One region of the Pseudarthrobacter phenanthrenivorans Sphe3 genome, then DNA from elsewhere that is predicted to be linked to it. Evidence: predicted binding sites of a transcription regulator. Region 1 holds the regulator's gene; each other region holds the start of a gene.

What was found. Region 1 encodes LexA, which represses DNA repair genes until DNA is damaged. Its sites were predicted from a motif close to TCGAACANNTGTTCGA; they were not measured.
Region 2: a site for LexA is predicted at 6,216-6,231, ahead of ASPHE3_RS21455 (DUF6504 family protein). Genes of this name have one in related genera too.
Region 3: a site for LexA is predicted at 3,921-3,936, ahead of ASPHE3_RS01005 (LexA family protein). Genes of this name have one in related genera too.

The regions. Positions count from the first base shown of each region.
Region 1 covers NC_015145.1:1,544,028-1,551,124, forward strand. The annotation lists gene hflX (GTPase HflX) at 34-1,617, shown strand; gene ASPHE3_RS07155 (ATP-dependent DNA helicase) at 1,610-3,667, shown strand; gene lexA (transcriptional repressor LexA) at 3,726-4,460, opposite strand; gene ASPHE3_RS07165 (LysM peptidoglycan-binding domain-containing protein) at 4,783-5,199, shown strand; gene ASPHE3_RS07170 (histidinol-phosphate transaminase) at 5,326-6,444, shown strand; gene hisB (imidazoleglycerol-phosphate dehydratase HisB) at 6,504-7,097, shown strand, end outside.
Region 2 covers NC_015145.1:2,199,884-2,206,980, forward strand. The annotation lists gene ASPHE3_RS10095 (HIT family protein) at 1-215, opposite strand, end outside; gene thrS (threonine--tRNA ligase) at 234-2,243, opposite strand; gene ASPHE3_RS10105 (DNA polymerase III subunit alpha) at 2,360-5,848, opposite strand; gene ASPHE3_RS21455 (DUF6504 family protein) at 5,845-6,177, opposite strand; gene ASPHE3_RS10110 (flagellar hook assembly protein FlgD) at 6,474-7,097, shown strand, end outside.
Region 3 covers NC_015145.1:208,994-216,090, forward strand. The annotation lists gene ASPHE3_RS00990 (aldehyde dehydrogenase family protein) at 1-317, shown strand, start outside; gene ASPHE3_RS00995 (APC family permease) at 442-2,100, shown strand; gene ASPHE3_RS01000 (Y-family DNA polymerase) at 2,185-3,483, opposite strand; gene ASPHE3_RS01005 (LexA family protein) at 3,476-3,907, opposite strand; gene ASPHE3_RS01010 (nucleoside triphosphate pyrophosphohydrolase family protein) at 4,142-4,507, shown strand; gene ASPHE3_RS01015 (polysaccharide deacetylase family protein) at 4,618-5,571, opposite strand; gene ASPHE3_RS01020 (purine-cytosine permease family protein) at 5,626-7,097, opposite strand, start outside.

The sequences.
Region 1 (7,097 bases):
TATTCTGGAACTGCCGAACCTTCAAAGGAGACCATGACCAGCCAGCCCAACACCGGATCTGATCCAGCCGCCCAGGACATGAGTCCTGAGGAAATCCAGGCTGTTATCGACCGGATTCTCTCCAAGGACGTACCGGCCAAGGGCCTTACCACGCCAGCCGGCGGTGAGGACGGAAGGGACGGGAAGGCAGTCCTTGGCAAGGCGCAGGCGATCTCCCGCCTCGACGAAGAACATACAACGTACGACGGCGACCAGCAGGATCTCGAGGAACGCCGCGCCCTGCGCCGCACGGCTGGCCTGTCCACTGAACTCGAGGACGTCACCGAAGTCGAGTACCGGCAGCTGCGACTTGAGCGCGTTGTCCTGGCCGGCCTCTGGTCAGAGGGAACCCTCGCTGACGCCGAGAACTCGCTGCGGGAACTCGCAGCCCTCGCCGAAACGGCCGGCTCCGAAGTCCTTGACGGGCTGGTCCAGCGGCGCGACAAGCCGGATCCCGGAACGTTCCTCGGCTCCGGAAAAGCCCAGGAGCTCAAGGACATCGTGATGTCCACAGGTGCAGACACAGTGGTGGTTGACGCCGAACTGGCACCCTCGCAGCGCCGTGGCCTGGAGGACATCGTCAAGGTCAAGGTCATTGACCGGACCGCCCTGATCCTGGACATCTTCGCCCAGCACGCCAAGAGCCGCGAGGGCAAGGCCCAGGTGGAGCTGGCACAGCTTGAGTACCTCCTGCCGCGCCTCCGCGGCTGGGGTGAATCGATGTCCCGCCAGGCCGGTGGCCAGGTGGGCAGCGCAGCTGCAGGCATGGGTTCGCGTGGTCCCGGTGAAACAAAGATCGAGCTGGACCGCCGCCGGATCCGTACCCGCATGGCCAAGCTGCGGCGGGAGATCGCCGCGATGAAGCCAGCCCGCGAGACCAAGCGCGCCAACCGCCGTCGTAATGAAGTGCCCTCGGTGGCCATCGCCGGGTACACCAACGCCGGCAAGTCCTCACTGCTGAACCGCCTCACGGACGCCGGGGTGCTGGTGGAGAACGCCCTGTTCGCCACCCTGGACCCGACCGTCCGTAAAGCCGAAACCGCCGACGGCCTGGGCTACACGCTGGCCGATACCGTGGGCTTCGTGCGGTCCCTGCCCACGCAGCTGGTGGAAGCCTTCCGGTCCACCCTGGAGGAAGTGGCGGACTCGGACCTGATCCTGCACGTGGTGGACGCCTCCCACCCCGATCCGGAAGGGCAGATCGCTGCGGTCCGCAAGGTCTTCAGCGAGGTTGACGCCCGCAAGGTCCCCGAAATTATCGTCCTGAACAAGGCAGACGCCGCCGACCCCTTTGTGGTGGAGCGGCTCAAGCAGCGCGAACCGCGCCACGTTGTGGTGTCCGCACGGACGGGTGAAGGTATCCCGGAACTGCTCAGGGCCATCAGCGAGGCGATTCCGCGGCCGTCGGTGAAGCTTGAGCTGCTGATCCCCTACGACCGCGGGGACCTGGTCAGCAAGCTCCACGAATCCGACGCGGAGATTATCAGCGTTGACCACGATGAAGCCGGCACCCGGGCAGTAGTCAAAGTCCGGGAAGGCCTGGCGGCTGAACTGGAACCCTTCGCCAGCAATGACTGACCTCGTGGCTGACCAGGCCACGGGCACGCCCGGCGAGCAGTTCGTGCTTGAACTGCTCGACCGGGCTGTTGCGGCGATGGGCGGGCAAAGCCGGGACGGGCAGCACGAGATGGCCAGGCAGGTGGCTCGTGCCATCGAGACCGGGGACCACCTCCTGGTCCAGGCCGGCACGGGTACCGGAAAGTCCCTGGCCTACCTGATTCCGTTGATCGCCCACGCCCTCGAAAGCAACAAGCCGGCCCTGGTGTCCACGGCCACACTGGCACTGCAGACCCAGATTGTGGGCAGGGACCTGCCCCGGCTCCTCAAAGCCATCACCCCGGCACTGGACCGGCCCGTCAAGGTCGCCTTGGTGAAAGGCCGGTCCAACTACGTGTGCCTGCACAAACTGGAGGGCGGTTTTCCCTCCGAAGAGCCGTCCGAAGGCCAGCTGTTCAGCCTGGGCGAGGACACCAGCGTCCCGCATTTCGCTGCTGCCGTGGGCGGCCCGGCCTCCCAGTTCGGCAAAGAGGTGGTCCGCCTGCGGGAATGGGCGGAGAAGACCACCACCGGTGACCGGGACGAGCTCCTGCCCGGAGTGACGGACCGGGCGTGGCGGCAGGTCTCGGTTACGTCAATGGAATGCCTCGGGGCGCAGAAGTGCCCCATGGCTGCGGAATGCTTTAGTGAGCTTGCCCGCCAGGATGCTGCCGAGGCAGATGTGGTGGTGACCAACCATGCCATGCTGGCCGTCAGCGCTTTCGAGGGCCTGGCAGTGCTGCCCGAGTACGACGTCGTGGTGGTGGATGAGGCCCATGAGCTGCAGGACAGGGTTACCGGGGCGGTATCCGGCCAGCTTTCCGTGGCCATGGTCCATGCCGCGGCGGCCGGTGCCCGCAAGCACACCGCCATTACGGTTGACGCGCTCAACGCAGCCGCCGCCAACCTGGAACTTGCCCTTGCCGGCGTTCCCAACGGGCTGCTCCCGAATGGCCTGAATGACGAGCAGCTGGATTGCGTGGACCAGCTGCGTGAAGCATGCCGGGCTGCCCTCTCGGATTCCAAGGGGGACAGCAGCACCACGGCCGACGGCGGGCGGCAGCTTGCGCGTTCACGGCTGCTGCTCATCCTGGAACTCTGCGAACGGCTCCTGGCGGCCCGCGAGAACCGCGAAGTCGTCTGGTTTTCCCGCGCCAGTTCCTTCGACCCGGGGCAAGGATACTCCCAGCCTGACGAGACCGCGCCGGCGCTGATCAACATCGCGCCGCTGTCCGTGGCAGGGAAACTCAGGGAGGGCCTCTTTGCCGGCCACACTGTGGTGCTGACCTCGGCCACCCTGGCCATCGGCTCCGCGTTTGAACCTGCGGCCGGCGGGCTTGGCCTTGTGGGCGATGGTGCCCCCAGCTGGACCGGCGTGGATGTTGGGTCGCCCTTCGATTATCCCAAGCAGGGCATCCTCTACGTGGCCGGGCACCTGCCGAAGCCGGGCAGGGGTGCGTCCCCGGAAGCGTTGGCTGAACTTGAGGCGCTTATCCGTGCCTCCGGGGGCGGCGCGCTCTGCCTGTTTTCCTCCCGCCGGGCCGCGGAAGAGGCCGCGGAAGCGCTGCGCCCCAAACTGGACATGACTGTCCTGTGCCAGGGGGATTCCACCATGACCGCACTCGTGAAGCAGTTTGCGGACGAACCCAATACCTGCCTGTTCGGGACCATGTCCTTGTGGCAGGGCGTGGACGTTCCCGGTGGATCCTGCCGGCTCGTGGTGATCGACAGGATTCCGTTCCCGCGGCCTGACGATCCCCTGATGACAGCGCGCTCAAGGGCTGTAGCCCAGGCCGGCGGCAATGGCTTCATGTCGGTGTCGGCCACGCACGCGGCCATCCGGCTGGCGCAGGGGGCCGGGCGGCTGATCCGCTCCACGGGAGACAGGGGAGTGGTGGCTGTGCTGGATTCCAGGCTTGCCACCGAGCGCTACGCCGGGTTCCTCCGTGCTGCCCTTCCGCCCTTCTGGTCCACCACAGACCGGAAGACCGCCGTGGCTGCCTTGGAGAGGCTGGCCCGGGAACACGCCTAGGGCTGCCGGGAGCGGGCCAGCGCGTCGCCCAGCAGTACGCGGCTTCCGGGAGTGGTGCCTAGAGCGAGCGGAGAACTGAAACCACCTTGCCCATGATGGTGGCGTGGTCGCCGAGGATGGGCTCGTACTGCGTGTTCTGGGGGAGCAGCCACGTGTGGCCGTCACGCTGCCGGAATGTCTTGACGGTGGCCTCGTCATCAAGCAGGGCTGCCACGATGTCGCCGTTGGCGGCGTCGGCCTGCCTGCGGACCACCACCCAGTCACCGTCGCAGATGGCTGCGTCCACCATGGAGTCTCCTGCAACCCTGAGCATGAAGAGTTCGCCTTGGCCCACCAGCTGCCGGGGCAGGGGCATGACGTCTTCCACCAGCTGGTCGGCCAGGATGGGACCGCCGGCGGCGATGCGGCCCACCAGGGGAACCATTGCGGTGTCCAGGGCCGTGGGCAGTTCCGTGACCGTCGCGCCGCCGGGCGCCGCGGCATCAGCCGGCCGGCCCTGGGTTTTTGCCGCCCCGCTGTCCAGCGTCAGGGGCATCAGGACCTCCATGGCCCGGGGGCGCTTCGGGTCCCGGCGGAGGTAGCCGAGTTTCTCCAGCTGTGAGAGCTGATGGGTAACACTGGACAGGCTTGCCAGCCCGACGGTGTCGCCGATTTCACGCATGGACGGTGGGTACCCGTTCTCATTGACCGAGCGCTGGATGGTTTCAAGGATCTTCTTTTGCCGTGGCGTCAGGCCCTTGGCGGTCCTCTTCGGTTGCACGGTTCCCCTGCCCCCGGCGGCTGCTGCTGCCATATTCGCCAATGCCTTTCGGTGTCCACCGGGCCTTTCCGCGGCCAGGCCCCGGACGATCCCGCCCTTGAATGTCAGACCCTGCTGATCGACTGTCCGGGTGGTTGTTCTTTCGTTCAAAACTAGGCCAGCCACACGGCTTTTTCAAACATTTGTTCTAGCGAGTCTCGACATTGTTCGTTGATAGGTGCTAAAACTAAGGAAGCAAAGTTCGAATATGTGTTCTATTCGCAAGCTGGGCCGTTCGAAGGTCCGGTCGAAAAGCCTCTCAGGGGCAGCGGGGGAGCATCCGGGCAGCACAGTACGGTCCAGGAGGGATCAGTTCATGTCAGCTACACCTGTTTCACCGAGTTCACGTCCACAGCTGCTTCCAGTGCGGCAGCTTCTCGCTGAGTCCCAGGAACGGCAGGAGGAGCGGCCTGCGCCGCTTCCGCCCCTGCGCCTCACCCGCCGCGGACGCGTCGTGCTGATCGGGATTCCCCTTGTCCTGCTGGCAGCCCTGCTTCTCTCACTGGCCGGCTTCTTCAATTCCCCGGCCAAGGCATCGGATTCCATGGCGGACCTCGCCGCAACGCCCACCGTTACCGTCACTGTCCAGCCCGGCGAATCTTTGTGGGGCATCGCGGCAAGTATCGCCCCGGAGCGCGACGCCCGTGATGTGGTGGCGGACATCGTGCAGCTGAACAATCTGCCGGCGGGCGGAGTGCATCCTGGCCAGCAGTTGTTCGTTCCCGTCGGATAGAACGGTCATGGACGGCGCGGCGTCAGCGACGCCTTTGGCGGGCCGGCCCCGAGGCGCCTTCACGCCAAGCGCGAACAAGGCACCGTCACATTTTCCGGGGCCAAGCGCTGGCACTAAACTGTTCAGGTGAATGACCAGCTAGAGCGCCTGAACCGGCTTCCCCTCCGCAGTAACCTCCGTGGCCTGACCCCCTACGGGGCGCCGCAGCTGGACGTCCCCATTCTCCTCAACGTGAACGAGAATACCCATGGTGTCCCCGCGGACGTCAGGGCGGCCATCAGCGAAGCCGTAACTGAAGCCGCAGCAGGCCTCAACCGCTACCCGGACCGGGAGTTCACCGAACTCCGGAAGGCCCTGGCCGAATACCTGGGGCACGGGCTGGATGAATCCAACCTGTGGGCCGCGAACGGATCAAACGAAGTCCTTCAGCAGGTACTGCAGGCATTTGGCGGCCCCGGCCGCACAGCCCTTGGCTTTCCTCCCACGTACTCCATGTATCCGCTGCTGGCCAGCGGCACCGATACCGAATACGTGGTGGGCGAGCGGGCTGAGGGCTACGGACTGAGTGCTGAATCCGCAGCGCGGCAGGTCAAGGAGCTGCAGCCCAATATCGTCTTCCTTTGCTCCCCGAACAACCCCACTGGAACAGGGCTCGGGCTCGATGTGGTGGAAGCCGTGTATGAGGCTGGCGAAGCCAGCCAAGCCATTGTCATTGTGGACGAGGCCTACCATGAGTTCGCCCACGACGGAACGCCCAGTGCGCTGACACTGCTTCCCGGCCGGGAGCGGCTCATCGTATCCCGGACCATGAGCAAGGCCTTCGCCCTGGCCGGCGCGCGGCTTGGTTACATGGCAGCAGCGCCTGAAGTCACCGACGCCATCCGCCTGGTCCGTCTCCCGTACCATCTCTCCGCCATCACACAGGCCACCGCCCTCGCCGCCCTCCGGCATCGTGAGGCGCTCATGGCGGATGTCGAGGACATCAAGAAGCAGCGGGACCGCATCGTGTCCGAGCTCACGCGGATGGGCCTCAAGCCCGCTGCATCGGATTCGAACTACGTCTTCTTCGGCGGCCTGGAGGACCCGCACCGGGTGTGGCAGGAACTGCTGGACGCCGGCGTGCTGATCCGGGACGTCGGGATCTCCGGCCATCTTCGCGTGACGGCCGGAACTGAGACTGAAACCACAGCATTCCTGACGTCCCTGGAAAGCATCCTTGCAAGCCGGGCCACCCTTCCGGCCTAGACTGGAAGCAGCGGCGCTGGAAGCCCTGACCACCCCCTTGACCCTTAAAGGACCCAAGCATGAGTACCACTGGATTGAATGCGGCTGCGGCCCGGACTGCGCGCATGGAACGTGCCACCAGTGAGTCGTCCGTGCTCGTGGAAATCAACCTCGACGGTACCGGCGTCTCGGACATCGACACTTCAGTGCCGTTCTACGACCACATGCTCACTGCGCTTTGCAAGCACTCCCTGATCGACATGACCGTCAAGGCCACCGGTGACATCCACATTGACGTCCACCACACGGTGGAGGACGTCGCGATTACCTTCGGCGAGGTGCTGCGCACGGCGCTGGGCAACAAGGCGGGTATCAGGCGGTTTGGTGAAGCCACAGTGCCGCTGGACGAAGCGCTGGCCCACGCCGTCGTCGACGTGTCCGGCCGCCCCTACCTTGTGCACGGCGGCGAACCCGCGGGCCAGGAGTATCACCTGATCGGCGGGCACTTCACGGGGTCCCTTACCCGCCACGTCTTTGAAGCCATCACGCTGCACGCCGGGATCTGCCTGCACATGAACGTGATTGCCGGCCGCGATCCCCACCACATCGTGGAGGCCCAGTTCAAGGCATTCGCCCGGGCCCTGCGCGCCGCCGTGGAACCGGATCCCCGCGTT
Region 2 (7,097 bases), 660 kb from region 1:
CCGCGGTGCACGATCAGTGCTTCCTCATCGGTCCTGGCGGGGCCGACACAGAAGGGGCAGTCATTCTCGTTCTTGAACTGGTGCTGCCCGCCCTTGATGTAGGCCATGCGGTGCGGAGTCCACAGGCGCTGGAAGGCGTCCGGGACACCGGCGAGGTCAAAGTCGTCGGTAACGCCGGCATCCCCTGGATACCCTGCGCCTGTGTTCTCCTGCACGGTGCTTTTCCGTTTCCGCTAGCTGGTCCGGTTCCGGACGGCTTCCGTGATCCGCTTGACTGCCTCTGCCACGGGCACGCCGTTGTCCTGGCTTCCGTCGCGGAAGCGGAACGAGACTGCGCCTGCCTCTGCGTCATCCCCACCGGCGATCAGCACGAACGGGATCTTGTCCTTGCTGGCGGTGCGGATCTTCTTCGGGAACCGGTCCGAGGAGGTGTCCACCTCGGCACGGATGCCCGCAGCCTTGAGCTGGTCGACGACGTCGAACATGTACTCGTTGAACGTTTCGGCAACCGGGATGCCCACCACCTGCACGGGGGCCAGCCACGCGGGAAAGGCGCCGGCGTAGTGCTCGGTGAGGACACCCATGAACCGCTCGATCGATCCGAACAGGGCGCGGTGGATCATCACCGGGCGCTGCCGTGTGCCGTCCGCGGCCTGGAACTCCAGTTCGAACCGCTCGGGGAGGTTGAAGTCCAGCTGGATGGTGGACATCTGCCAGGTGCGCCCCAGTGCATCCTTCGCCTGTACCGAAATCTTGGGTCCGTAGAAAGCGGCTCCACCCGGATCCGGAACCAGTTCCAGCCCGGATTCCTGGGCCACTTCGGCAAGGGTCCTGGTGGCTTCCTCCCAGGCGGCGTCCTCCCCGACGTACTTCTCGGGGTCCTTGGTGGACAGCTCCAGGTAGAAGTCGTTCAGCCCGTAGTCCTTGAGCAGGCCCAGGACGAAGTTCAAGGTTTTGGTCAGCTCGTCCTTCATCTGCTCACGGGTGCAGTAGATATGGGCGTCGTCCTGAGTCATGCCGCGGACCCGGGTCAGGCCGTGGACCACGCCGGACTTCTCGTACCGGTAAACGGAGCCGAACTCGAAGAGCCGCAGGGGCAGTTCGCGGTAGGAGCGGCCCCGGGAGCGGAAGATGAGGTTGTGCATGGGGCAGTTCATCGGCTTCAGGTAGTAGTCCTGGCCGGGCTTGCGCACCGTACCGTCCTCATTGAGTTCGGCATCCACGTGCATGGCCGGGAACATGCCGTCCCTGTACCAGTCCAAGTGGCCCGAAACCTCATACAGGTGGCCCTTGGTGATGTGCGGGGTGTAGACGAACTCGTAGCCGGCCTCAACGTGCCGCTGCCGCGAGTAGTCCTCCATTTCCTTGCGGATGATGCCGCCCTTGGGGTGGAACACCGGCAGGCCGGAGCCAAGTTCGTCCGGGAAGGAGAACAGGTCAAGCTCCGAGCCGAGCTTGCGGTGGTCGCGGCGTTCGGCTTCGGCGATGCGCTCCTGGTAGGCCTTGAGGGCATCCTTGGTGGGCCAGGCTGTGCCATAGATCCGCTGGAGCTGCTGGTTCTTCTGGTTTCCCAGCCAGTAGGCGGAGGAGGAGCGGGTGAGTGCGAAGGCGTTCGAGATCAGTTTGGTGTTGGGCAGGTGTGGGCCGCGGCAGAGGTCGCACCAGACGGTGGTCCCTTCCTTGCGCTCGACGTTGTCGTAGATGGTGATGTCGCCGGCACCGACCTCGACGTTGACGCCCTCGCCTGCCTCGGCGGCCTCGTTCTTCTTGCCCAGCAGTTCGAGCTTGTAGGGCTCGTTCTTCATGGCCTCGCGGGCTTCCTCCTCGGAGACCACGCGGCGGACAAACTTCTGGTTCTGGTTGACGATCTTGAGCATCATCTTCTCGAGGGTCTTGAGGTCCTCCGGGGTGAAGGGCTCGGCGACGTCGAAGTCGAAGTAGAAGCCGTCGGTGATGTAGGGGCCGATTCCGAGTTTGGCGTCGGGGCGCAACTGCTGGACGGCCTGGGCCATGACGTGGGCGGTGGAGTGGCGGAGCACGTTCAGCCCGTCAGGGGAATCGATGGTGACGCCTTCGACGTCGGCGCCCTCCGGAAGTTCCTGGTCCAGGTCCTTCAGCTCGCCATTAACGCGGGCCACAACAACGTCGCGGCGCTCAAAGAAGAGTTCCGCACCGGTTGTCCCGGTAGTCACCTTGGTCTCTTCGCCATCGACGAGAAGGGTGATCTGCTGGGCATCTGACACGGGTGTCTCCTATTCAAAGTTTAGGCTTCATAGCTTGTGGCATACGGGGACCACAGCCAGCCATCGTCAATGCTATCGGTTCGATTGAGGCCCGACCAACGCGGCGCACGGAGGGATCAGCCGCTGAATCCCGTGATGGCAAGGCTCCTGCTGATTCCATCCAGGGGGTGCGGGGCGTCAGGTTCCTGCCCCTGGGAATCCTGGAACGGCAGGGTTTCGGTGCGGCTCAGGTCCCAGGCCATGCTCGCGCTCAGGCTGATGCCCCGCGGCCCGGTCCGTCTGGTGGTTCCGCGGATCAGCAGAAGGCGGGTACCGAACAGGAGCATTCCGGCATTTTCCTGTGCCTCATGGAAGAAGACCGAATCGATACAGCCTGTGCCGTCGTCGATGCTGATGAAAACGACGCGCCTGCCGCCCCGCATGGGTGGTGTTTGTGTTGCCACGCGCACCCCGGCCACCAGTACTTCCGTCCCATTGCGAAGGCCCAGGAGCTTGTCCGCGGTGACCACACCCAGCCTGTTCAGCATGGGCCGGTGGCTGTCCATCAGGTGGCTGCTGACATCCACGGCCATCAGGTCAAGCTCGGCGCGCACATTGTCCACCAAGGATAGAGCTGGAAGCCCCGGTTTGACGTTGCGCAGTTCAACATCGCCCAGCGGCAGGGAAAGCTGCCCCTCGAGCACTTCCACGCCCTTCCGCCCGCTGTTGGACCCCTGGAGCTTTTGCAGGTGCTGGACCAGGTCTGCCCGGTTGGCAGTGCCCCCTGCCTCCCGGTGCAGCGAATCAAAGGCGCCCAGCTGGGCCAGCCGCTTAATGCTGGGCTTGCTGACCCTTGAACGGTTCCTCAGGTCAGCAAGGGAATCGTAGGGCTGGCCGGCCACGATCCGCTTCAGTTCGGCTGCGGACAGTCCGTAGATCCCATTGAGGCTGAGCCTGATTCCCAGCTTCCCCGCATCCGGGCCACTGGTGATTTTTTCCACCCGGTATTCTGCCTTGCTGCGGTTGATGTCCAGCGGAAGGATCGGGATGCCAAGGCGCCTGGCCTCCGCAACCAGCAGTCTTTTGGGATACATGCCCGGATCGTGTTCCCACAATCCGGCAAGGAAAGCTTCGGGATGGTGCGTTTTCAGCCAGGCTGACTGGTAAGTGGGGACGGCAAAGGCGGCACCATGGGCTTTGCAGAAACCGAAGCTGGCAAAGGACTTCAGGGTTTCCCAGACCTTATCCACCACATCGGGCTGGAAGCCTTTTTCCTTGGCATGCATCCGGAAATACTCCTCCACCTGGGACACCCCCGCTTCGCTGCTGAGGGCCCGGCGGAATTCATCGGCTTTGGCAAGTCCGCACCCGGTCATCACGTCGAATGTCCGCAGGATTTGTTCGTGGAATACGGTGACCCCGTGGGTTTCCTGAAGTACCGGCTTCAGGAGCGGGTGCGGGTAGACCTCGGGAGCAAACCCGTGCCGGTGTTCCAGGAAGGGCCGGACCATGTCTGACTTCATTGGCCCTGGGCGGAAGAGGGAGATGTCGATGATCAGATCGTTGAATTCCCGTGGCGCCATTTTGCCAATGAGCTCACGCTGACCCGGGGACTCAATCTGGAAGCAGCCCAGGGTATGGGTGCTGCGGATGAGCTCAAAAGTGGGCTCATCATCCAGGGGAACAGCATTGAGGTCGATGCGGCCGTTTTCGGCAATGTACTCCGGGCCGGTACCGTCCATTCCGGACGAATGTCCCCCGGCAGCCACCACTTCCTGTTTTGAGGGATGGATGCGGATGATTTCCCGGACGGCAAAGGCCATGGCACTTTGCATCCTGACGCCCAGGACGTCGAGCTTGAGCATGCCCATGGGATCCATGTCGTGCTTGTCGAACTGGCTCATGGGCAGTCCCAGGCCGCTGGGCTGGACTGGAGTGCGGTCCAGGAGCGTGGCATCGCCCAGGATCACGCCGCAGGGATGCATGGAGATGTGGCGGGGCAGCCTGTCCAGGCGTTCCGTCAGGTCAACCAGCAGGTCGAGCTGCTGGTTCCCGTGCATGTCCCGTTGTTCCACCCGGCCGGCGAACTCCCTGAGTTCGGGTTTTTCCTGGAGCGCTTCGCGGAATTTCCTGGCCGAGAACCGCCAGAGCTGCTTGGCAATCTCTCCCACCTCGCCGTCGTCCATGCCCAGTGCCAGTCCGGCGTCCCGGACGGCTCCCCTGGCACGGTAACCGTTTTGCATGCTCATCAGCGTGACCCGTTCAGCACCGAAGCGTTCGAAGATGCGGTGGTAGACGTTGTGCCGCTCGGCGCTTTCAACATCGATATCAATGTCGGGCAGGGTGGCGCGGTCCTGCGACAGGAAGCGTTCAAAGATCAGGTCGTGCTGCAGGGGGTTCACCTGGCTGACATCGATCAGGTAGTTGACCAGGCTTGAGGCTCCCGACCCCCTGGCAGCTGCCCGCACCCCCATGTCCTGGATCATCCGGGATACCTCCGCGACCGTCAGGAAGTAGGAGGAGAAACCGAGGTTCCGGATGATGCCAAGTTCGTGCTCCAGCCGGGCAAGCATCTTCTCCCCGTCAGCACCGCTGATTCCCGGAAACCGCCTGCCGATTCCCGCCTGGCACCGCTGGACCAGTTCAAGGTGCGGGTCCTGGCTGATCCCAATAACGGAAGCCTCAGGCACCACCGGCTGCTTCCACCCCATATCAGAGGCGGGATCAATCCGGCAGAGATCGGCGAGCGCCTCAGTCTGTGCCATCAGTTGTTTGAGGTCGGCTGCTCCGTAACCTGCCGCAGAAATGATTTCCTTCCCCAGCTGGAGCATTTCGGCAGAGGATTTCAGCCACCCCTGCCCGGTTGGCTGGAGCAGGGGTTCTTCGGCCAGTTCGGGGAGGGATTTCAAGGTACGTGCAGAGTCGAGCACATCGGCTGTGGGGGCACCGTCGGCAGCACAGTACCTGACGGCGTTGGTCAGGACAGCCGGAACCTGGTGCTCTTCCGCCAGCTTGAGCATGCGGACAGCATGGGCTGTGCTCAGCGGCGTTCCCGGCATGCTGAGCTGCGAAACAATTTCCGCTACCAGCGTTCCGGCGGGCATGGCGTCCAGCCATTGCTTGAAGAGGGTGCGCGGACGAAGGTACCGCCGCCCGCCCATGGCTCGTCCGACGTCGGAATGCGGCCCGACCAGGACAGCCAACACAGGCTTCAATGTCTGGGGGTCAAGGGTCCGTGAAGCAAGTTCAGCCCGGGTGACAGCCACCGGTACAGCACCTCCGGATTTTCCTGACGTCCTGGCATGGGCATCGGAAATCAACCGGCAAAGTGCCCGGTAGCCAGCACCGTTGTTGTTGCCCCGCGCGAGCACCACCACCCTGCCCGCCACCTGGGTGCGGTGGTCGCCGTCGTCGTCAAATACCGTAAGGTCCACCCCCACGATGGGATCGATGCCCGCGGCCATGCAAGCCTTGAGATGTTTGATGGTCCCGTACAGGCCGTCCCTGTCGGTGCAGGCGAGAGCTGTTGCGCCGTCAGCCGCTGCCGCCTGGGCCAGTTCTTCAGGCCAGGAGACGCCGTAGTGGGCACTGAAAGCTGTTGAAACGTGAAGATGGGTAAAACTCATGCTGTTCTTGGCCGGAGTGCATCGTGGATCCGCAGGAGCCGCCAGCGGCCGCTGCTGAGATGGCGGGTGAGGTCCAGGGTGAGGGTTTCATCGTGGGCGCCGGGTACACCGGCAGTGGACGGCAGTACCTGGACACGCCAGATTTCGTGATCCACAAGTCCTGGTCCGCTCCCTAAGGGTGCACGGCTTTCTTCCGCCCACCAGTTGCGGCGCTCATACCAGCGAGTCGGTTCTGCGCACACTGAGTAGGAACGCCCAGCCCACTGGACGCTGATCGGCTTGCCGTCGGAACCACAGGCCACATCCACGGATTCACTGAACATGCCCAATTGCGCCTCCATGGCTTGGCTGTGGACCGGGTTAGTATTCGAAGATGTGTTCGAATAGCACCAGTCTACGCCTTGCTGAAGTGGACGCATAGACAGGGGCACTGCTGCCGCGGAAGGCTTCGGGCAGCGGCATCATGCACCATTGCGCATCAATCCCGCCGGGCGTACTATTCCCCCATCTGAGGTGCAGCCGACGATAAACCCCGCCAGGGGTTTTTCGCAGCGCGCCTCTGCCTTGAGATCCGCGCTGAATGCGCGTCAGAGTCAATGGGACCCACAGATCCGAGGCAAAAACAATGTTCAGAAAGCTAGTCATTCCCGGCAGCATCGTTCTCGCTTCCATGGCGATGCTGGGCAGCCCTGCCACCGCTGCTCCACCCTCCACCCAGCTCTCCGGGGCCATCTTCACTACCGATGCAAGCGGCAACCCCGTCAACCTCAACATCTACGACTCAAAGGAGGACGTCTACCTCAATGGCGGCCCAGGCATTAACGCCCCGAAAGACGCCGCCGGACTTCCCGCCGGGACCTACTCGTTCCAGGTGACCGACCCCTCCGGAGAGACCCTCCTGTCCACGGACCCGGTCGCCTGCCGGCAGTTCACGGTCGATGCCAGCGGAGTCATAACGAGCAACACCGTATCCGGCGCCTGCGCCCACGTCACCGGGACCAGCACGGAGGACGGCGGCCTTACCGTCCAGCTCTTCCCTTACAACGACACCCCTAACAACGGCGGCGTCTACAAGGTGTGGGTCTCCCCCACCAACCTGCTGGACTGCAGTGCGCCAAGTGCCAGGCACTGCTTCGTCCCCAGGTACAGCAAGACTGACAACTTCAAGGTCAGGCATCCCCTGATCGTCGAAATCGATGTCCGGTTCTGGAAGAACGGTGTAGCCATGGACGGGTACGCGGCACACTGG
Region 3 (7,097 bases), 1.3 Mb from region 1:
CGGAGGACGAGGCGGTGGCCATCGCCAACGACACGGAGTACGGACTGGCCGGTGCGGTGTGGACATCCGACGCCTCCAAGGCGCAGCGCGTCGCTGCCGGCCTCCGGCACGGAACAGTGTGGATCAACGACTACCACCCGTACGTGCCGCAGGCGGAATGGGGCGGTTTCGGGAAGTCGGGGATCGGCCGCGAGCTGGGCAGCGCGGGCCTCAACGAGTACCGCGAAGCCAAACATATCTGGCAGAACATCCAGCCCGCGCCCAGCGGCTGGTTCGGCGCATCCCATCCGGAAGCGGGGGCAGGCGTAGCCGAATAGGCACCAAACAGCAACGGGGGAACGGCGGGGCATCGCGCACGGCGGTGCCCGGCCGGTTGCATCACCTGCGTCCAACGGCGGCCGCAGGTCAACACCACTGTGCTTTTCTGACTTAGGAGTTCAGATGTTGGAACCCAGCAAGAGTACTGATTCAAGCGGCATGGCCGAATTCGGCTATGCCCAGACTTTGGACCGCAGCATCGGCAAGTTCGCCAGCTTCGCGGCCGGAGTCAGCTACATTTCCATCCTCACCGGCGTTTTTCAATTGTTCTACTTTGGTTTCTCCATGGCTGGCCCCGCCTACGCGTGGTCCTGGCCCATCGTCTTCGTCGGCCAACTGATGGTGGCGCTCTGCTTCGCCGAGCTCGCCGGCCGCTATCCGGTGGCCGGGTCCGTCTACAACTGGGCCAAACAGCTCTCGTCGAGTACGTTCGCCTGGCTGGCCGGGTGGCTGCTGCTCATTTCCTCCATGGTGGCGCTCGGAGCGGTCGCCCTGGCGCTGCAGCTAACCCTGCCCCAGATATGGTCTGGTTTCCAGATCATCGGTGACGGCACCGGCACCTACGACTTCGCCCTCAACGGCGTCCTGCTGGCGAGCATCATGATCACCATCTCCACCCTCATCAATGCCTTCGGCGTGAAGCTGATGACCAAAATCAACAGCATCGGCGTCTTCGTTGAGCTGGCCGCCGCCGTACTCCTCATCCTGGCATTGGGATGGCACGTGGTGCGGGGGCCGGAAGTCCTGTTCAGCACCGCGGGCTACGGCGAAGGGCACGACCTTGGCTTCTTCGGGGTCTTCCTTATCGGCGCGATGGCATCCGGGTACGTGATGTACGGCTTCGACACGGCCAGTTCCCTGGGCGAGGAGACGAAGGACCCCAAGAAGACCGCTCCAAAGGCGATCCTGCGGGCGATCACGGCTTCCTTCATCCTCGGCGGTCTGATCCTCCTCGGTGGACTCTTGGCCGCTCCCGACCTGAACGATCCCAAGCTGGGCAGCGCAGACGGCGGTCTGCAGTACATCGTGCTCTCCGTGCTGGGAGGGCCCTTCGGCAAGGCATTCCTGGCCTGCATCGTCGTTGCAGTGTTCGTCTGCACCCTCGCAGTCCACGCAGCCGCCATCCGCATGATGTTCGCCATGGCCCGTGACAACAACCTGCCTTTCAGCCGGCAGCTCAGCAAAGTCCACCCCGAGCGCAAGACGCCCACCGTGGCGGCCATCGTTATTGGGGTCATCGCCATCATTCCGCTGGTCGTCAATGTCTCTCAGCCAGCGATCTTCACCATCCTGTCAAGCATCAGCATCGTCCTGATCTACCTGTCCTACCTGCTGGTCACCGTGCCCCTGCTGCGGCGGCGCTTCCTGAAGAAATGGCCGCTGTCCGACGAAACCCACGGCAAGGCCGGGTTCAGCCTGGGAAAGTGGGGCCTGCCCGTGAATATCCTCGCTGTCCTGTGGGGCGGTGCCATGACGCTGAACCTGATCTGGCCGCGGCCCGAGATCTACAACTCGGTGCCGCCGTTTGAGTGGTACCTGCAGTGGGGCGGCGTCATCTTTGTTACTGCGGTCACCGTTATCGGCGTCCTGATGTACAGGCTGAAGCTCCGGCACCACACCGGTGTCCTCGCCGGGCACGCCGCCGGGTCCCCGGAAGCTCCAGCTGCTCCCTCGGCCCCGGCACATGCTGCGGCCCTTATCCAACCGGTGCCTGCAGCTGCCGCAACTGCAGCTGTAGCCGTACCCGCAGCCGACCAGGAGGTCATGGACGGGGCCCGGTAGGTCAACTTTCGTAGCACGGACGGGCATCCCTCCGCCACGCCCCGCGGCGGAGGGGTGCTCGCCGTCGTCGTACAGGGCTGTATGTCATGCAGCCTTGACCAGGGGAAGCTCGTCCCAGTGGGTGGTGTACCGGGGCGAACGCATGGTGCGTTTCATGCTCCAGTCCAGGCCGGTCTTGATGCCGGCGTGGCCCAACCCGATGGAGCCCCGCCCGAAGCGGCGGCTGACGTCCTCCAGGAGTGTGCCGATATGGCGTTCCTCGTGCGGGTTCTCAAACGGCTCCAGCGGGGATTGGTTGCCCGTGGGCCTCAGGTCCGTGAGCATCAGCCCCACCTTCACGTATTTCACGCCTTCCCGAATGCTGGGCAACAGGGCATGCGCCGCGCGCGTGAGCAGCAGGGGATCGGCCGTCGGCATGGGCAGGGCGACGCATACAGAGGGATAGGCCTGTTCCTCGCCCCTGAAGGGAGACGTGCCCGCGAAGGCCGTCAGGACTTTGGCCTGCAGCCCGTGCTTCGCCAGACGGGCGCCCGCGTGCTGGCCGTAGACGCTCAAGACCTGACGCAGCCCGCCAGCAGTGGTGACGGGAGTGGAAAAGGAGCGGGAAAAGATGAGCTGGTCCCTGCCGATCCGTTCCTCCTCCATGGGGATACAGGGGGTCCCGTTGAGTTCAAGGACGGTGCGCATCATCACCACGGAGAACTTGTCCCGAACGGCCACGGGGTCTGTGCGGGTGAGGTCCAGGATGGTGTGGATGCCGATGGCGTTCAGGCGCCGGGTGAGCCGTCCGGCAACGCCCCAGATTTCCTCGACGGACAGGCGCCCGAGCAGGCGCTCCCGCATTGCTGCCGGCACGCTGTCCCAGTGGCATACCCCCGCAAACGCGGGATTGTTTTTGGCCCACTTGTTGCAGAGTTTGGCCAGGGTTTTCGTGGGCGCAATACCCACGCACACGGGCACGCCCACATGGCGGCGGACGGCCTCCTTCATGGTCTTGCCCAGCGCCAGCAGCTCCTCCGGGCTGCCCTTCACGCCAAGGAATGCTTCATCGATGCTGTAGACCTCCAGCCATGCCGAGTACCTTCCGAGCAGCTCCATGACCCGGGCGCTGATGTCCCCGTACAGCTCATAGTTGCTGGATTTCGCCACCAGCCCCCATTCCTTGGCACGCGGTGCGAGTTTGAACCATGGCTCGCCGGTGGCAATGCCCAGGGCTTTTGCCTCGGGGGAGCGGGTCACGGCGCAGCCGTCATTGTTGGACAGCACCACCAGGGGCCTGCCTTCCAGCGAGGGATCGAAGGCACGCTCCGCGGAGGCGTAAAAGCAGTTCACGTCCACGTGGGCGATCTGCGGCATCTGCCGCATCGGCGCGGGTCTAGACATGGTGCAGGCACCTTGTGGCCACGCCCCAGATGGTCAGCTCGGACAGCGCAGGCACCCTGATGTCCGGATATTTCGGATTCTCCGCCTGCAGCACCACGCCCGCGGCGGTCAGGCGGAGGCGCTTCACGGTCAGTTCGCCATCCAGCACGGCGATGACCACCGAGCCATCCTTCGGCTCCAGCGCCCTGTTGACGATCAGTTCATCGCCGTCGCTGATCCCGGCCCCTTCCATGGAGTCTCCCGTCACCCGGACCACGAAAGTGCTGGTGATGTCCTTGATCAGGTGGGCATTCAGGTCGATCCGGCCATCAAAGTAATCCTGCGCCGGCGAAGGAAACCCCGCAGCGACGGGCACCGGCGCGATCAGCACCGAGAACAACGAAGCGCCCGCATCTATCACACGGGGACCCACAATAACGCCCACAACACACCTTTATTCGAATATATGTTCGATACGGTTCAGTGTAGTCCTTGCCTCGGACAACCGATACTGTCCCGTCTTAGCCAGGGGTGCTCCAGGGAAAGCACGACGGCGGCCCGGCGCCGGGGAAGCAGGGAATAAAGGCAGGGGAAGCGTCCTTCTTGTAGCGAACGCCAGAGAAGAAGATCCTGATGTGGTCGCAGCCGCTTGACTGATCTCAAACCGAAGAGGGGCATCATGACCAGCGGGACTCACCACAACAACGCCAGCCTGGAAGGCGCACAGCAGCGTGCCATGGAAATCCGGGCGCTGTACGAAATCCTCGAGCAACGGCTGAACGGCCAAGTGTGGACCTTGCACGAACTGATGCTCGGGTTCACCAATGACGTCGGCATGGTGGGGCGCCTCATCCTCGCAAACGATGGAACGTGGGACATCGACGGGGACGTGACGGCCCAGCTCAAGCACAAGCTGGGGGAGTCGCTGTGGTGGATCATGGTTCTGGCCGAACGGCTGGACATCGATATTACGGAGGCATTCACCGGGACCATGGACAACATTGAACGGGGGTTGGCGGCGGCCGTCGGCCGCCAGGGCGGGTAGCCTCCCCGGCTCGTGGTCCAGGCCCGACTGCAGTCCTTAACACAGCAGGAGCGGTGCTGCCCCCGGTGGGGCGGCACCGCTCCTGCTGTGGTTCAGTATGCTTCCCGTACCTAGCTGATCGCGGGCACGGATTCGCGCACGGCCGGCGCCGTGAACCGCGCCCCGGTGTCGGGGAAGGATGGAACCTCGATCCGTGCGTGGGTGTGCACCTCCTGGACCGTCCGCCGGGTGTGCTCCGCGATTTCCTCCATGGTGGCCACCCACATGCCGTCCATTCCCTTGACCCGCTCCATCAGCCGTTCCAGGGCCACCGCCTTGGAGGGCCGGCCGGAGATGAAGGGGTGGTTGGTCAGGACGAAGCAGCTGCCCTGCGCGTGGTGCGCCTCCGCCTCGAGTGTCCACATCTCCAGGACCTTGGCCGGGCTTTCAATGACGCCGCTGCCGGTCACGCCGGGGTAGAAGGCGTACTGCTCCCAGTCGTCAAGGGCCCAGTCGACCGGGATTTCCACTAGGTCCCTGCTGTCGCCCGGGGCGACGCTGAAGCGGTAGGGGGCATCGCCGTCGAGCAGGCTTGAATCGTAGAGGAAGCCGCGGTCCGCCAGGAGGCCGGCGGAGTGCCAGTTCAGCTCCCACCACGGTGCCCTGTAGCCCACCGGCTCAACCCCGGCTGCCTTGGCCAGCGCCTCCAGTCCGCGGTCGATGTAGCGGGCCTCCGTGTCGGCGTCGATGCCCTGCATGGGCTCGTGCAGGTAGCCGTGGTGGGCCACCTCGTGCCCGGCGTCCACGATCTGGCGTACGGTGTCCGGGTAGCACTCGGCGGTGAAGCCGGGGACGAAGAACGTGGCGCGGATGTCCTGCCGCTGGAGGATCTGCAGCAGCCGTGGAACTGCCACCTTGGGCCCGTAGGACTGGTGGGTCATCAGCGACATCCGGCGGGTGCTCTTGGGGTCGTGGGCGATGGTGCAGGATTCGGCATCGACGTCGAACGTGAAGGATGCTGCGGCGCGCTTGCCCTCGGGCCAGGCGATCGGGTGGGCGGCGTCGGAAAATGCTTCAAGGGTCATGGTGGTCCTAGCGTTGCGGGGAGTTCGGCGAGCGGGAGTGTCGGGAGGCGCGGTTCAGAGTGCGGCCGGCGTGCCTGGTGCCGAGGCTCCGGTGAGTTCGGTGGCGTGTTGCCCGTGGACCGTGGCGGCCGGCGCAGGTTCAAGGAACTTGCGGTGCATCCTCGGGCCGAGGATGGCGTAGCTGGTGGCGCTGGCAAGGCCGCCGGCGAGCCAGGACAGGTCCCAGCCGCCCAGGGCCACGGCGACGGGGCCCTGCATGGCGGGGACGAGCCCGTACATGAACAGCCACGTGGCGAAGATGCCCACCAGGAGGGAGGTGACTCCTGCCCAGTTGACGCCGGGCAGCCGCCTGGTGCCGACGCCGTCGAACAGCCGCTCCGGGTTGCCGGGCCAGCGCTTGTCGATCCAGAAGTAGTGCACCAGCATCACGCCGCCCCAGGCGGCCACCCAGGCAACGAGGCCGATGAGCCAGGCGTCCAGGACTGCAGCGAAGTCCTCCTGGAAGATGAAGAAGACGACGGCGATGAGCGAGAATGCGCCGACGAACAGGTTGAGCTTGCGGCGGCTGATGGTGATGTCCAGCGCCTGGGTGGCAACGGAGAAGGTGTAGATGTTCAGGATGTTGGTGGCGATGGGGCCGTGCAGCACCATCAGCAGGACCGGGAGGGCCAGGACGCCGAAGTTCTGGACGATGAGCTTTCCGGGATCGATCTCGCCGCTGTTGGTGGCGAGGCTTGCGCCCAGGACGCCAAGCCAGACCACGGGGATGAACTGGCCCAGCACGGAGGCCAGGTAGACCTTCTTCTTGGGCACTTCGGTGCTGACGAAGCGGGAGTAGTCGGCGGCGTAGGTGAACCAGGTGATGCCCCAGCCGATGCCGATGGCGGTCATGACCGCGCTCATGGCGGCGATGCGTTCGGAGCCTTCCAGAATGTTGCCTGCAGGGCCGGCGTAGGTCCAGTCGATTTCCATCCCGAACCAGGCCACGGCGGACATGACCGCCAGGATGATGATGGTGGGCGGGACGGTCCATTTTTCGAACGCGGCGATGGCTTTGTAGCCGAACCAGGCGATGGCTACCTGTGCGGCCATGATTCCGGTGGCCACGGCGATCTTCCAGCCGTAGTTTGTAGCTGCAGGGTCCACCCAGCCGAGGGTCCCGAACAGTGCCATGACCAGGTCCAGGATGATCCAGGTGTTGACCGCGCACCAGCCGATCACCAGGAGCGCCTGGATGGCCGCCGGCAGGTAGTTGCCCCGCCGGCCGAACGCGGCCCGGGCCAGGACCATGCCGGTGGCCCCGGTTTTCTGGCCCAGCAGGACGAAGCAGCCGAAGAGCAGCATGCCGATCAGGTTGCCCAGGACCAGCACGGTGACAGTGTCCGCGAAACCCAACCCCAGATGGATTCCGAGGGCACCCAGTACCCAGTTGATCGGTGCAAGGTTGGCGCCGGCCCAGATCCAGAACTGGCCGGAAACTTTGTGCGTGCGCTGGGACTCGGGAATGGGCTGGAGCCAGGCTTCGA